DNA from 2 places in the Kribbella sp. NPDC050459 genome. Region 2 is predicted to be linked to the other one. Evidence: riboswitches for the same ligand, from Rfam matches in the RefSeq annotation. Region 2 holds a riboswitch; the other holds the start of a gene.
The links. A riboswitch is a leader RNA that binds a small molecule or an ion and turns the genes downstream of it on or off. The one in region 2 is predicted to bind cobalamin.
Positions count from the first base shown of each region.

Region 1: linked by a shared signal. The riboswitch ahead of cobN (cobaltochelatase subunit CobN) and the one ahead of AB0I12_RS17905 (ribonucleoside-diphosphate reductase subunit alpha) in region 2 are both predicted to bind cobalamin.

Region 1 covers NZ_JBFAJQ010000003.1:972,079-978,273, reverse strand. Annotated here, with positions in the region: gene AB0I12_RS15860 (serine hydrolase) at 1-720, opposite strand, end outside; gene AB0I12_RS15855 (cobalamin biosynthesis protein) at 765-1,685, shown strand; gene AB0I12_RS15850 (phosphoglycerate mutase family protein) at 1,676-2,356, shown strand; gene AB0I12_RS15845 (DUF3500 domain-containing protein) at 2,347-3,315, shown strand; gene AB0I12_RS15840 (hypothetical protein) at 3,319-3,744, opposite strand; cobalamin riboswitch at 3,803-3,929, shown strand; gene cobN (cobaltochelatase subunit CobN) at 3,961-6,195, shown strand, end outside.
Region 2 covers NZ_JBFAJQ010000004.1:399,023-405,217, reverse strand. Annotated here, with positions in the region: gene AB0I12_RS17925 (class I SAM-dependent methyltransferase) at 1-191, opposite strand, end outside; gene AB0I12_RS17920 (class I SAM-dependent methyltransferase) at 188-1,009, opposite strand; gene AB0I12_RS17915 (Fic family protein) at 1,099-2,364, shown strand; gene AB0I12_RS17910 (DinB family protein) at 2,434-3,015, shown strand; cobalamin riboswitch at 3,076-3,244, shown strand; gene AB0I12_RS17905 (ribonucleoside-diphosphate reductase subunit alpha) at 3,377-6,190, shown strand; gene AB0I12_RS17900 (ribonucleotide-diphosphate reductase subunit beta) at 6,151-6,195, shown strand, end outside.

The sequences.
Region 1 (6,195 bases), on a different contig from region 2:
CAGCACGAACGGGTCGGCGTCCTCGGGGCGGACGATGCCGCCGTCGTGCCGGATCCGGGTGTCCCAGCCGTTCTTGTGCTCGACGCGGGTGCCTTTCGGCAGCAGCGCGGGGATCTCGCCGTTCCACTGGTTGCCGGCCAGCAGCTCGCGCAGATAGTCGGCGGACTCGCCCTGCTGGTTGCCCACCGCAACGAGCACGCCGGCCATCCCGGCCGGGCTCATCAGGTTGCTGATCCCGGCCCGCGCGGCGGGGACGTCGTCGATACCGCGCTGGATCCTGGACTCGGGCGCGGGCGAGCTGGGCAGTGTCGCCGCGGCCAGCTCGGCGTGGGCGGCGGCGATACCGACCTGTTCGAGCACGAGGTCGGTCGCGAGGTTGCTGGACCGGGTGATCATCTCGGTCGCCAGCCAGTCCAGCGGCACCTTCTTGCCGAGCTGCTCCCAGGTCTTCGGCGCCTCGTCCTCCTCCGGGTTCACCCCGAACCGGCCGCCGCCCGCGGACGCGAAGTCGTTGTGCACCGCCACCGGCTGGGAGATCGACAGCTCACCGGCGTCGACCTTGCGCAGCATCGCCATCGCCACCGGCAGCTTCATCGTGCTCGCGGAGTAGTGCGCTCGCTCCGCCTCGTGCACGAACACCGGCGTACCGTCCAGCCGGCCCAGCCAGACCCCGAACTCCCCGCTCCCGTCGACCCGCCGGAGCAGCTCCGCGATTCCCATGCCGCTCACCCAATCACAGCCAGGGACCTGGCAGACTGCCGAGGGTGTCACGGGCTCTTGGACTTCTGCTTGGCTTCGCGGCCGACCGTCTTCTCGGCGATCCGCGCCGGTACCACCCGGTTGCCGGATTCGGTCGTGCTGCCGCTCGGATGGAGAAGCAGTTGTACGCCGACTCGCGTCGCCGCGGCACCGGGTACACGGCTGTTCTCGTAGGTGGCACCGCAATCCTGGGGCTCGCGGTCGAGCGGGCTACCCGGAAGCATCCGATCCTGCACACCGCGGCCACGGCGGCCGCCACCTGGACCGTCCTCGGCGCCCGCAGCCTGGAGCGCGAGGCCGAGACGATGGCCGGGTTGCTGGAGGAGAAGGACATCCCGGGCGCCCGCGATCGCCTCAGCCATCTCTGCGCCCGGGACGCCACCGACCTGGAAGCCGACGAGCTGGCCCGCGCCACCGTCGAGTCGATCGCCGAAAACACCTCGGACGCGTGCGTGGCCCCGCTGCTGTGGGGCGGTGCGCTCGGCGTCCCCGGCCTGCTCGGGTACCGCGCGGCCAACACGCTCGACGCGATGGTCGGCTACAAGTCACCGAAGTACCTCAACTTCGGGTGGGCGTCGGCGCGGCTGGACGACGTACTCAACCTGCTCCCGGCGCGGGCGTGTGCGGCGCTGACCGGACTCGCGGCCGGACGGGTCCAGGACACCGTCCGGGTCTGGCGGCGGGATGCCCCGAAGCATCCGAGCCCGAACGCCGGGCCGGTCGAGGCGGCGTTCGCGGGAGCGCTCGGTCTGACGCTCGGCGGCACCAACAGCTACGGCAGCTACGCGGAGGACCGCGGCACGCTGGGTGACGGCCCGGCGCCGACGGTCGCCGACGTGCGCCGTACGGCGGAACTCGCGCGGCGGGTCGGGATCGCCGCCGTGTGCCTTGCGGCCGTACTCGGGAAGGGGAGGCGATGGATCTGAGCCGCCGGCCGGTGCGGATCGCGTTGATCCGGCACGGCGAGTCCGAGGCGAACCTGGACAAGACGGTCTACGAGCGGACCCCTGACCATGCGGTCCCGTTGACCCCGGTGGGCCATGAGCAGGCCGCCAAGGCGGGGCGGGAGTTGCGGGAGCTGTTCGAGAACGAGCCAGTCCGCGTGTACGTCTCGCCGTACCTGCGCGCCCGGCAGACGCTGGACTCGCTCGGGTTGGACGACCTGATCGAGCTGCCGCGGGAGGAGCCGCGGCTGCGGGAGCAGGACTGGGCGAACCTGCAGGACACCGAGGACATCGAACGGCAGGAGAAGCTCCGCGACTCGTTCGGGCACTTCTTCTACCGGTTCACCCACGGTGAGTCGGGCTCGGACGTGTACGACCGGGTGTCGACGTTCCTGGAGACGATGCACCGCGACTTCGAGAGCGTGGACGCCCCGCGCAACGTGCTGCTGGTCTCGCACGGCCTGACCATGCGGCTGTTCTGTATGCGGTGGTTCCATTGGTCGGTGCGGTTCTTCGAGTCGCTGCGGAACCCGGGGAACGCCGAAACACGCGTCCTGCTGCGGCAGCCGGATTTCCGGTACAAGCTGGACCGGCCGTTCGAACAGTGGACCACCTACGAACCGACGGAACGGGAGCGATCGGCATGGTTGTAGCGCAGACGCGGGACACGGTTCTCGAGTTGCTGGCGAGCCTGACACCGGAGCAGGCCGGCAAGATCCGCGCACCCTTCGACACCCCGGACCACAAGCAGTGGACGTACCTGCCGGGACCTGTGCCGGGCCTTGCCCTGACCGAGCTGACGTCGGCGCAGCAGCAGCTCGTGGAGCGGCTGGTCGCGACCGGGTGCAGCGAGCGCGGGACGGCCGACGTCTGGGCGGTTCTCGACGCCGAGATCGTGGTCCGCGGGCTGCCGGACCTGCCGCCGTCGGGGGAGTGGGAAGGCGCGACCGTCGCCGACCGGTACTTCCTGCGCGTGCTCGGGGACCCGAACGGCACGGAGCCGTGGGCCTGGCGGCTGAACGGTCACCACCTGGCACTGCACGTGACGGTCGTGGACGGAGCGATCGCGTTCACACCACAGTTCCTCGGGTCGAACCCGGCCGAGGTGCTGACCGGGCCGCAGGCCGGGCGGCGGTTCCTGGCCACGGAGCAGGACCTGGGCTTCCAGCTGCTGCACGCACTGGAGCCTGGACAGCTGGAGGTCGCATTGGTCTCGCCGGACGCGCCCGACGACATCCTGACCCGGCACGACCCAGTGGCCGACGCGTCACTCCTGCACCGCGGCCTCGCGTACGGCGACATGACCGAGGACCAGCGCCAGCTCCTCAGCCTCCTCATCGGCCAGTACGTCGGCCGCGCCGCCGGGCCGATCGGCCTGCAGACCTGGCAGGACATCACCGAGCACGGCATCGAGCGCCTGACGTTCGCCTGGGCCGGCGAAACCCAGCCCGGCATCGGCCACCGCCACTACTACTCGATCGCGGGTCCCACGTTCCTCGCCGAGTACGACAACACCCAGGACAACGCCAACCACATCCACTCGGTCTGGCGCGACCTACGCAACGACTGGGGCACCGACCTCCTGGCTGCCCACTACGCCATGCACCGCTAGAACTCACCAGAGCCGGCGCTGACCTTCGGCGAGGCCGAACTCTCCGAGTTCGACGTCCCGCCGAAGGCGCCGGCGGCGGTACGGCGCGACGATGCTCAGCACGATCCCGTCCCGGTGCTCCGCCTCCACCTGGATCCCATCGGGCCACCCGTCGCCGCCGAGCCGCACGTCAGCAACCACCGCGGCCGCTGCTATGTCGTCCCGCCGCTCCCGCAGACTGCCCCACAGCAGGTCGATCATCCGGAGCGCATCGGCCTTCTCACCGAGCATCTCGATCGAGATCGGGTCACCGTCCGCCGCGCTGACCGCGAACGGCAGGAAGCCCCCTCGCTTCGCCACGTGCTGCACCGCGAGCTGGAGGGCAGTGTCGAACAGGTCGTCGAGCGTCTGCTGGGCCTCGTCCGAGGCGGTGTCACGCCAGGAGTTCACAGGTTTCGCGCTTTCGTGAGGTGATCTGAACCGCACCCTGCCAGGCCCATGGACCGAGTCGGGTCGGATAGAGTCGCGACGTCATTCGACGGCATCAGCAGGAACCCGGTGTGAGTCCGGGGCGGTCCCGCCACTGTGACCCCGTCAGGGGGAGTCAGGAACTGCCGCCGTCGTACCTGGAGTCGGGGCGTGGATACCCCGGGAAGGACTCTGCGCGTGCCTGCGAATCTTCTGCTGCTGTCTACTGCTGATACCGACCTGTTGGCTGCTGCGGAGGCGGGCGCGGGGTGGGCGGTGGCCAACCCGGCTCGGCTGGATCCGGTGGCGCTGGGGCCGCTGCTCGACGACGCTGCGGTCGTCGTCGTTCGGCTGCTCGGCGGGCGCCGGGCGTGGGAGGACGGGCTGGACACGGTCCTCGCTGCGGGCAAGCCGACGGTGGTTGTGAGCGGTGAGGCCGCGCCGGACGCCGAGCTGATGTCGTTGTCGACCGTCCCGGCCGGGGCGGTCACCGAGGCGCTGGCCTATCTTCGCGAGGGTGGCGCGGACAACCTCCGCAACCTGGCCGGCTTCCTGCGGGACACGCTGCTGCTGACCGGCGACGAGTTCGAGCCGCCGCGCGCGCTCCCGGCGTACGGCGTGCGCGGGACGTACGCCGAGGACGGGCGTCCCGTGGTCGGCATCGTGTACTACCGCGCACACGAGATCTCCGGGAACACCGCCTTCGTGGACGCGCTCGCGGCCGCGGTCGACGCGGCCGGCGCTCAGCCGCTGCCCGTGTACTGCGGGACGCTCCGCGGGCTCGACCCGACGTCGCCCGACAACGCCGGGCTGTTCGAGTTGCTGCGCAAGTGCGACGTACTCGTCACGACGCTGCTCGCGGCCGGCGGATCGGTCGCGGCCGACGCGAGCGCGGGTGGCTCGGACGACGCGTGGGACGCCGGTGCGCTGGCCTCGCTCGACATTCCGTTGATCCAGGGCCTGGCGCTGACGTCGACGCGCGAGCAGTGGGTGGACAGCGATGCGGCCGTCAGCCCGCTGGACGCGGCGACCCAGGTGGCGATCCCGGAGTTCGACGGGCGGCTGATCACGATCCCGTTCTCGTTCAAGTCGTACGACGCCGACGGCCTGGCCCGCTACGCGCCGGATGCGGAGCGGTGCGCGCGGCTGGCCGGTATCGCGGTCGCGCACGCGCGGCTGCGGCACATTCCGCCGGCCGAGAAGCGGATCGCGCTGGTGCTGTCGTCCTACCCGACCAAGCACGCCCGGATCGGGAACGCGGTCGGGCTGGACACGCCGGCGTCGGCGGTCGTGCTGCTCGGCCAGCTGCAAGAGGCCGGGTACGACCTGGGCGGCATCGACGTCAGCGAGCTTGAAGGCGATGGGCTGATCCACCAGCTGATCGCGGCGGGCGGCCACGACGTCGACTGGCTGACCGACGAGCAGCTCGCCAACGCGGTCGCCAAGGTTCCGCTGTCCACGTACGCCCGCTGGTTCGGCGGCGTACCCGAGTCGTTGCGGACGGCAATGACCGAGGCGTGGGGGGAGGCGCCGGGGGAGCTGTACGTCGACACGTCCGGCGCGGAGCCCGCGATCGCGCTGGCCGCGTTGCGGTTCGGGAATGTCGTGCTGATGATCCAGCCGCCGCGCGGCTTCGGCGAGAACCCGGTGGCGATCTACCACGATCCGGACATGGCGCCGTCGCACCACTACCTCGCCGCGTACCGCTGGCTGGAGGCGCCGGCCGACGAGGGCGGGTTCGGCGCGCAGGCCGTCGTACACCTCGGGAAGCACGGCACGCTGGAATGGCTGCCGGGCAAGGGGATCGGGATGGCGGCCGGCTGCGCGCCGGACGCGGTGCTCGGGAACCTGCCGATGATCTACCCGTTCATCGTCAACGACCCCGGCGAGGGGACGCAGGCGAAGCGGCGGGCGCACGCGACGGTCGTCGACCATCTGGTGCCGCCGATGGCGCGGGCCGAGACGTACGGCGACATGGCGAAGCTGGAGTACCTGCTCGACGAGTACGCGACGGTGCAGGCGCTCGACCCGGAGAAGGTGCCGACGCTGCGGGCGCAGATCTGGACGCTGATCCAGGCGGCGCAGCTGCACCACGACCTGCACACCGCGGAGAAGCCGGAGGACGACGACTTCGACGAGTTCGTGCTGCATCTGGACGGGTATCTGTGCGAGATCAAGGACGTGCAGATTCGCGACGGGCTGCATGTGCTGGGTGGTGCGCCGGTGGGTGCGGCGCGGGTCAACCTGGTGCTCGCCGTACTGCGGGCTCGGCAGCTGTGGGGCGGGTCGTACTCGATTCCTGGGCTGCGGGCTGCTCTCGGGTCGGCCTTCGGAGTGGACGAGGCCGAGTTGCTGGCCAACCCGGGGCCGGCGGCCAACCTGACCGATCTGGCCACCCTCGCGGACCTGCCGGCGGTGACCGGGGCCGACGGC
Region 2 (6,195 bases):
GCGATCGCCTGGCCGTCGCGGCCGGGGCCGCAGCCGAGTTCGAGCACGGTGTCGCGGCCTTCGAGGCGGAGCTGATCGAGGTACGCCGTACGGCGGGCGACACGTGGCTCGGGCAGGTCCCGGCCGACGCGGGCGTGGATCTCGCCGGTGTAGTAGGCGATCAGGTCCTGTTCGCGGTCCGCGCGGGTCATCGGATCGCCTTCAGCGCGAAGAACAGCGGGATGCGAGGGGCGTCGTCCGGCAGGCGCCACCAGCCGTCCGGGGTCTGCCGCATCGCCGCCCAGCGGGGCCAGGGCAGGACGTCCGACTCGCGCAGCCCGGTGACCTGAAAGCCTGTGGAAGCGAGCGTGGTGACGATCTCGCCGAGGCCGTGCCGCCACTCGTAGCTGGTCTGGCGGCCGGGCACCTCGTCGCCGGTGTAGGTGACGGTCGAGTCGTGCGCGATCGGGCCGCGCCCCTCCAGATAGTCGGCCCGGAGCACCAACTCGTCGGACTCGCCCGGGAGCGAGACCTCGCGGAGCGCGTTGAGCAGCGGGTGGAACTCGACGAGGTAGAGGACGCCGCCGGGCTTGAGCAGATCGCGGACCACCTCGGCCCACTGCTGCAGGTCGGGCAGGTAGCACAGCGCGCCCTTGCCGGTGTACACGACGTCGAACTGCCGGCCACCGACCGCACCCACGGCGTCGTACACGTTGGCGTGCAGGTAGTCGACCTCGACGCCGGCCTCGCGCGCGATCTCCCGGGCCGCTTCGAGCGACTTCTCCGACAGGTCGAGTCCGCTGGTGCGCGCACCCCGGCGCGCGAACTCGATCGTCTCGGTACCCAGATGGCACTGCAGGTGCAGGACGTCGCGGCCGTCGAGCGGGCCCAGATCCTCCCACTCGTAGTCCGCGAACCAGAACTCCGCGGGCCGGTCGTAGAAGTCGCTCGCCGCGTGCAGCGGGGCGCGAGCATTCCAGTCGGCCTCGTTGGCGGCCACCATCCGTTGCGTCTGCGCGTCCAGGGTCACAGGCAGAAGTGTGCCCACAACCGGGGTCCAGTCAGCGTTGGGTTTCCGCAGCCCTTGTTCAAGGTTTGTGGATAAGCTTGAATAAGAGTATGGCACGGGTTGAGTTGCACCGCTGGCCCGGGCACCCCGACGGGTTCACCCGGGCGGAGCGCCTGGGCGGGTCGTACGAGCTGTACTTCCCGGATCCGCTGGCCGGGCGCGAGTTCGACCTGAGCGATGACGTCCTGGCGCTGCTCGAGGACGCCGCCGGCGACCTGGCCCGCCTGGACGCGACCGCTGCCGTGCTGACCAACAGCGAGGCGCTGGCGCGGTTGCTGCTGCGCGCCGAAGCGGTCGGGTCGTCGCACATCGAAGGCCTCGTCGTCGGTGCGCGCCGGCTGCTGAAGGCCGACGTACTGCGCGACCGCGTGCACGACGTGACCGCCGAGGAGGTCCTCGGTGCGGTGGACGCGATGACGTGGGTGACCGAGTCCGTCCAGGCCGGCGACAAGCTCGAGGTCGAGCACCTGCTCGAGGCACATCGCCGGCTGATGGCGCACTCGCCGACCCCGGAGTACGGCGGCGAGATCCGCTACCTGCAGAACTGGATCGGCGGCCGCTCCCCCGCCGAGGCGTACTACGTGCCGCCGCCGGCCCAGCTGATCCCGGACCTGCTCGCGGATCTGATGACGTTCGTGCGCGAGTCACCGCTGCCGGTGCTGGCCAAGACCGCGATCGCGCACGCGCAGTTCGAGACGATCCACCCGTTCGCCGACGGCAACGGCCGCACCGGCCGCGCGCTGATCCACCTGATCCTGCGCGCCGACGGACTGGTCACGCGCACCGTGCCGCCGGTCTCGCTCGCACTCGCCACTCACGCCGCGGAGTACGTCGACTCTCTGACCGCATTCCGGTACGTCGGACGCGCGACGACCGCGAAGGCCCGCGCGGCCGCGAACCCGTGGTTGCGGATGTTCGCGACCGCCTGCACGCACGCGACCGCCGAGGCCGCGCGCTTTGAGCAGACCGCCGCCGATCTGAAAGCTGCCTGGCGGGAACGCGCGGACCCGGTGCGGGCCGGCTCCGCGGCCGAGCTACTGATCGAGGCACTTCCGGCCGCGCCGGTCCTCACCCTCGCCGCCGCGGCTCAGCTCATCGACCGCTCGCAACAGGCCGCGAACCAGGGCCTGGCCCGGCTGGTCGAGGCGGGCATCCTGCGCGAGATCACGGACGGGCGCCGCAACCGCGTCTACGAGGCGCCGGAGCTGATCGACGCCTTCACGCTGCTGGAGCGCCGGTTCGCGAGCCCGGCCGCGGACACCCGGGTCGAGCCGCCTAGCAGACCGGTCCCGTCGAGGCCAGGACCGACACACTAGGTGGTTTGACTTTCCGGTCGCGATCGAGCAAGAATTCGAACACATGTTCGATCGTACAGGGGAGTTGTGATGCCGGAGGCGTTCGACTGGGACATCCTGCACCGGCCGTCGGCGATGGCGATGGTCCGCGGACAGCTCGGCTTCAGCTGGATGGTGCTGTCCGGACGACTCGCCCAACTGACCGACGAGCAGTACTTCTGGCGACCGAGCAGTGAGGCGCTCACCGTCGTCCGGCGGCACTATGCCGGGCAGTTCCGCGCGCTCGGCTCCGGCGAGTGGGTCGCGCAGTGGCCCGCCGAGCCGGACCATCGCGGGCCACGCACGATCGCGTGGCTGATCGCGCACCTGACCGAGATGTTCTTCGAGCGCTGGGAGTGGACGTTCGGCGAGAGCCGGCAGGGGCGTGACGACATCACCCTGCACGGCAACGCCCGGGATGCGGTGGCCTGGCTGACCTACTGGGTCGAGGCCTGGCGGGACGCGATCGCCGCCCTCGACGAGGACGAGGCGATGACGGTCGGCCTGAGCCAGGCGAATGAACTGGACGCCTCCGAGCCGTTCGGCCACGTCATCCTCAGGCTGAACCGTGAGCTGATCCATCACGGCTCCGAGATCATGACCCTGCAGGACCTCTACGCGGTCGCGGCGTGAGGACCACAACATGTGCGACACGCGGCGTGGCGCTACCACAAGATCTAGGAGACTCCGCCTAGCATCACTACTGCTGGTGGTTCGGGGCGAGCAAAACCACAAGATGTTGATCGTCCCGGGGCAACAGGGGAATCCGGTGCAACTCCGGAGCTGCCCCGCAACGGTGAGCGGACACGCTGTCGAACGGTGCCCGCGAGTCCGGATACCTGCCACCGGCGCGTGCACCGCCGGTGCACGCGGTCCGAGATCTCGCGGGTGGATCGCAGGACGTGACGGCGGTGTTCCCGGCCGGTGCCGCCGGTCCCGTCGTGCGTCCGCTCGCGTGGTCCCGGGTCTCCGAACTCTCCTGGAGCACACACCTGTGACCATTGCTTCCTCATCGGCTGCGGCCACCGCAGACCTCCGGACGGAGCTCACCGTCGTCCGCCGCGACGGCAGCAGCACACCGTTCGACGCCACCAAGATCTCCGTCGCCATGACCAAGGCCTTCCTCGCCGTCGAGGGTGCCGAGGCCGGCGGCACGCACCGGGTCCGCGATCTGGTGACCGACCTGACCGGCCGGGTCGTCACTGCCCTGACCAGCCGCGGCGCGAGGGCCCGCAGCGTGCAGGTCGAAGACATCCAGGACCAGGTCGAGCTGGCGCTGATGCGCGCCGGCGAGCACCAGGTCGCCCGCGCCTACGTCCTGTATCGCGAGGAGCGGACCAAGGCGCGCACTCCCGCCGACGCGGCGGGAGTCACCGATCCTCCTCCGCTCACCGTCCGCGCGGCCGACGGCAGCCGGGCGGCGCTCGACGTCGACCGGCTCCGGGTGGTCGTCACCGAGGCCGCTCTCGGACTCGACGCCGTCGACCCCGAGAAGATCCTGAACGAGACGCTCGGTGCCTGCTACGACGGCATCGCCGAGCACGAGGTCGAGCTCGCCCTCGTCATGGCCGCCCGGGCGTCTGTCGAGACCGAGCCGCAGTACAGCTACGCCACGTCCCGCCTGCTGCTGGACCAGATCCGCCGCGAGGCGCTCGGCCGCGTCCACGGCGAGCCCCGTCAGGCCAGCCAGGCCGACATGACCACGGCGTACCCCGACTACTTCCCGCGCTACATCCAGGTGGGCATCGACGCCGGGCAGCTCGACCCCGAGCTCGGCCGCTTCGACCTCGACCGGCTCGCGGCGGCGATCAAGCCCGACGCCGATCTGAACTTCACCTTCCTCAGCCTGCAGACCCTGTACGACCGCTACCTGCTGCACCTCGGCAAAGTGCGCTACGAGTTGCCGCAGGCCTTCTTCCTCCGGGTCGCGATGGGGATGGCGCTGCGCGAGGACGACCGCGACGCGCGGGCGATCGAGTTCTACGAACTGCTCAGCTCGTTCCGCTTCATGTCCTCGACGCCGACCCTCTTCAACTCCGGCACCACCCGGCCCCAGTTGTCGTCCTGCTTCCTCACCACCGTTGACGACGACCTGTCCGGCATCTTCACCGGCATCCGCAACAACGCCCTCCTCGCCAAGTACTCCGGCGGCCTCGGCAACGACTGGACCCCGGTCCGCGGCATCGGCGCCCACATCCGAGGCACCAACGGCGAGTCCCAAGGCGTCGTCCCGTTCCTGAAGGTAGCCAACGACACGGCAGTAGCCGTGAATCAGGGCGGGCGCCGTAAGGGCGCGGTCTGTGCGTATTTGGAGACCTGGCATATCGATGTCGAGGAGTTTCTCGAGCTGCGGAAGAACACGGGGGACGAGCGGCGGCGGACGCATGACATGAACACGGCCAACTGGGTGCCGGATCTGTTCATGCGGCGGGTCGAGGCCGGGGGCGAGTGGACGTTGTTCTCGCCGGACGAGGTGCCGGACCTGCACGATCTGTACGGCGCGGCGTTCGCCGCGGCCTACGTGCGGTACGAGGAGGCGGCGGACCGCGGCGAGATCCGGGTGTTCAAGCGGGTCAAGGCGGTCGACCTGTGGCGGCGGATGCTGACCGTGCTGTTCGAGACCGGGCATCCGTGGATCACCTTCAAGGACGCCTGCAACCTGCGCTCGCCGCAGCAGCACGACGGTGTCGTCCACTCGTCGAACCTGTGCACCGAGATCACCCTCAACACCACCGTCGACGAAACCGCGGTCTGCAACCTCGGCTCGGTCAACCTGGTCGCTCATCTCACCGAGGACGGGCTCGACGCCGACCTGCTGCGGGACACCGTGAAGACCGCGGTGCGGATGCTCGACAACGTCATCGACGTGAACTTCTACACCACCCCGGAATCGGAGCGCGCCAACCAGCGGCACCGCCCGGTCGGCCTCGGTCTGATGGGATTCGCCGACGCGCTGTTCACGCTGCGCATCCCGTACGCGTCGGACGCGGCGGTCGAGTTCGCGGACCGGTCGATGGAGCAGATCAGCTACCACGCGATCGAGGCCTCGAGCGAGCTGGCCGCCGAGCGTGGCCGCTACTCGTCGTACGACGGATCGCTGTGGAGCCTCGGGATCCTGCCGATCGACTCGCTCGACCTGCTGCACACCGCGCGCGACGGCGACGTGATCATCGACCGGAGCACGCAGCTGGACTGGGACGCGCTGCGTGCGAAGGTCCTGCGCGACGGCCTCCGCAACTCCAACGTCATGGCGATCGCGCCGACCGCGACGATCTCCAACATCTGCGGGGTGAGCCAGTCGATCGAGCCGACGTACAGCAACCTGTTCGTGAAGTCGAACATGTCCGGTGAGTTCACCGTCGCGAACCCGTACCTGGTCGCCGATCTGAAGGCCCGCGGGCTGTGGGACCAGGTGATGGTGTCGGACCTGAAGTACCACGACGGCGTGCTCGCCCGGATCGAGCGGATCCCGGCCGACCTGCGCGAGCTGTATGCGACGGCCTTCGAGATCGATCCGCACTGGCTGGTGAAGGCGGCGTCGCGGCGGCAGAAGTGGATCGACCAGGCGCAGTCGCTGAACCTCTACATGGCGCAACCGTCGGGCCGCGCGCTCGACGAGCTTTACCGGTCAGCTTGGCGCTATGGACTCAAGACGACTTATTACCTACGTTCCCAGTCAGCGACCCACGTGGAGAAGTCCACTCTGCAGGGCACCGACGGCCGTCTGAACGCCGTACCGGTAGCACTCCCTGAACCCACCGGAGCGGTCTGCTCCCTCGACGACCCGGACTGCGAGGCCTGCCAGTGAGCACC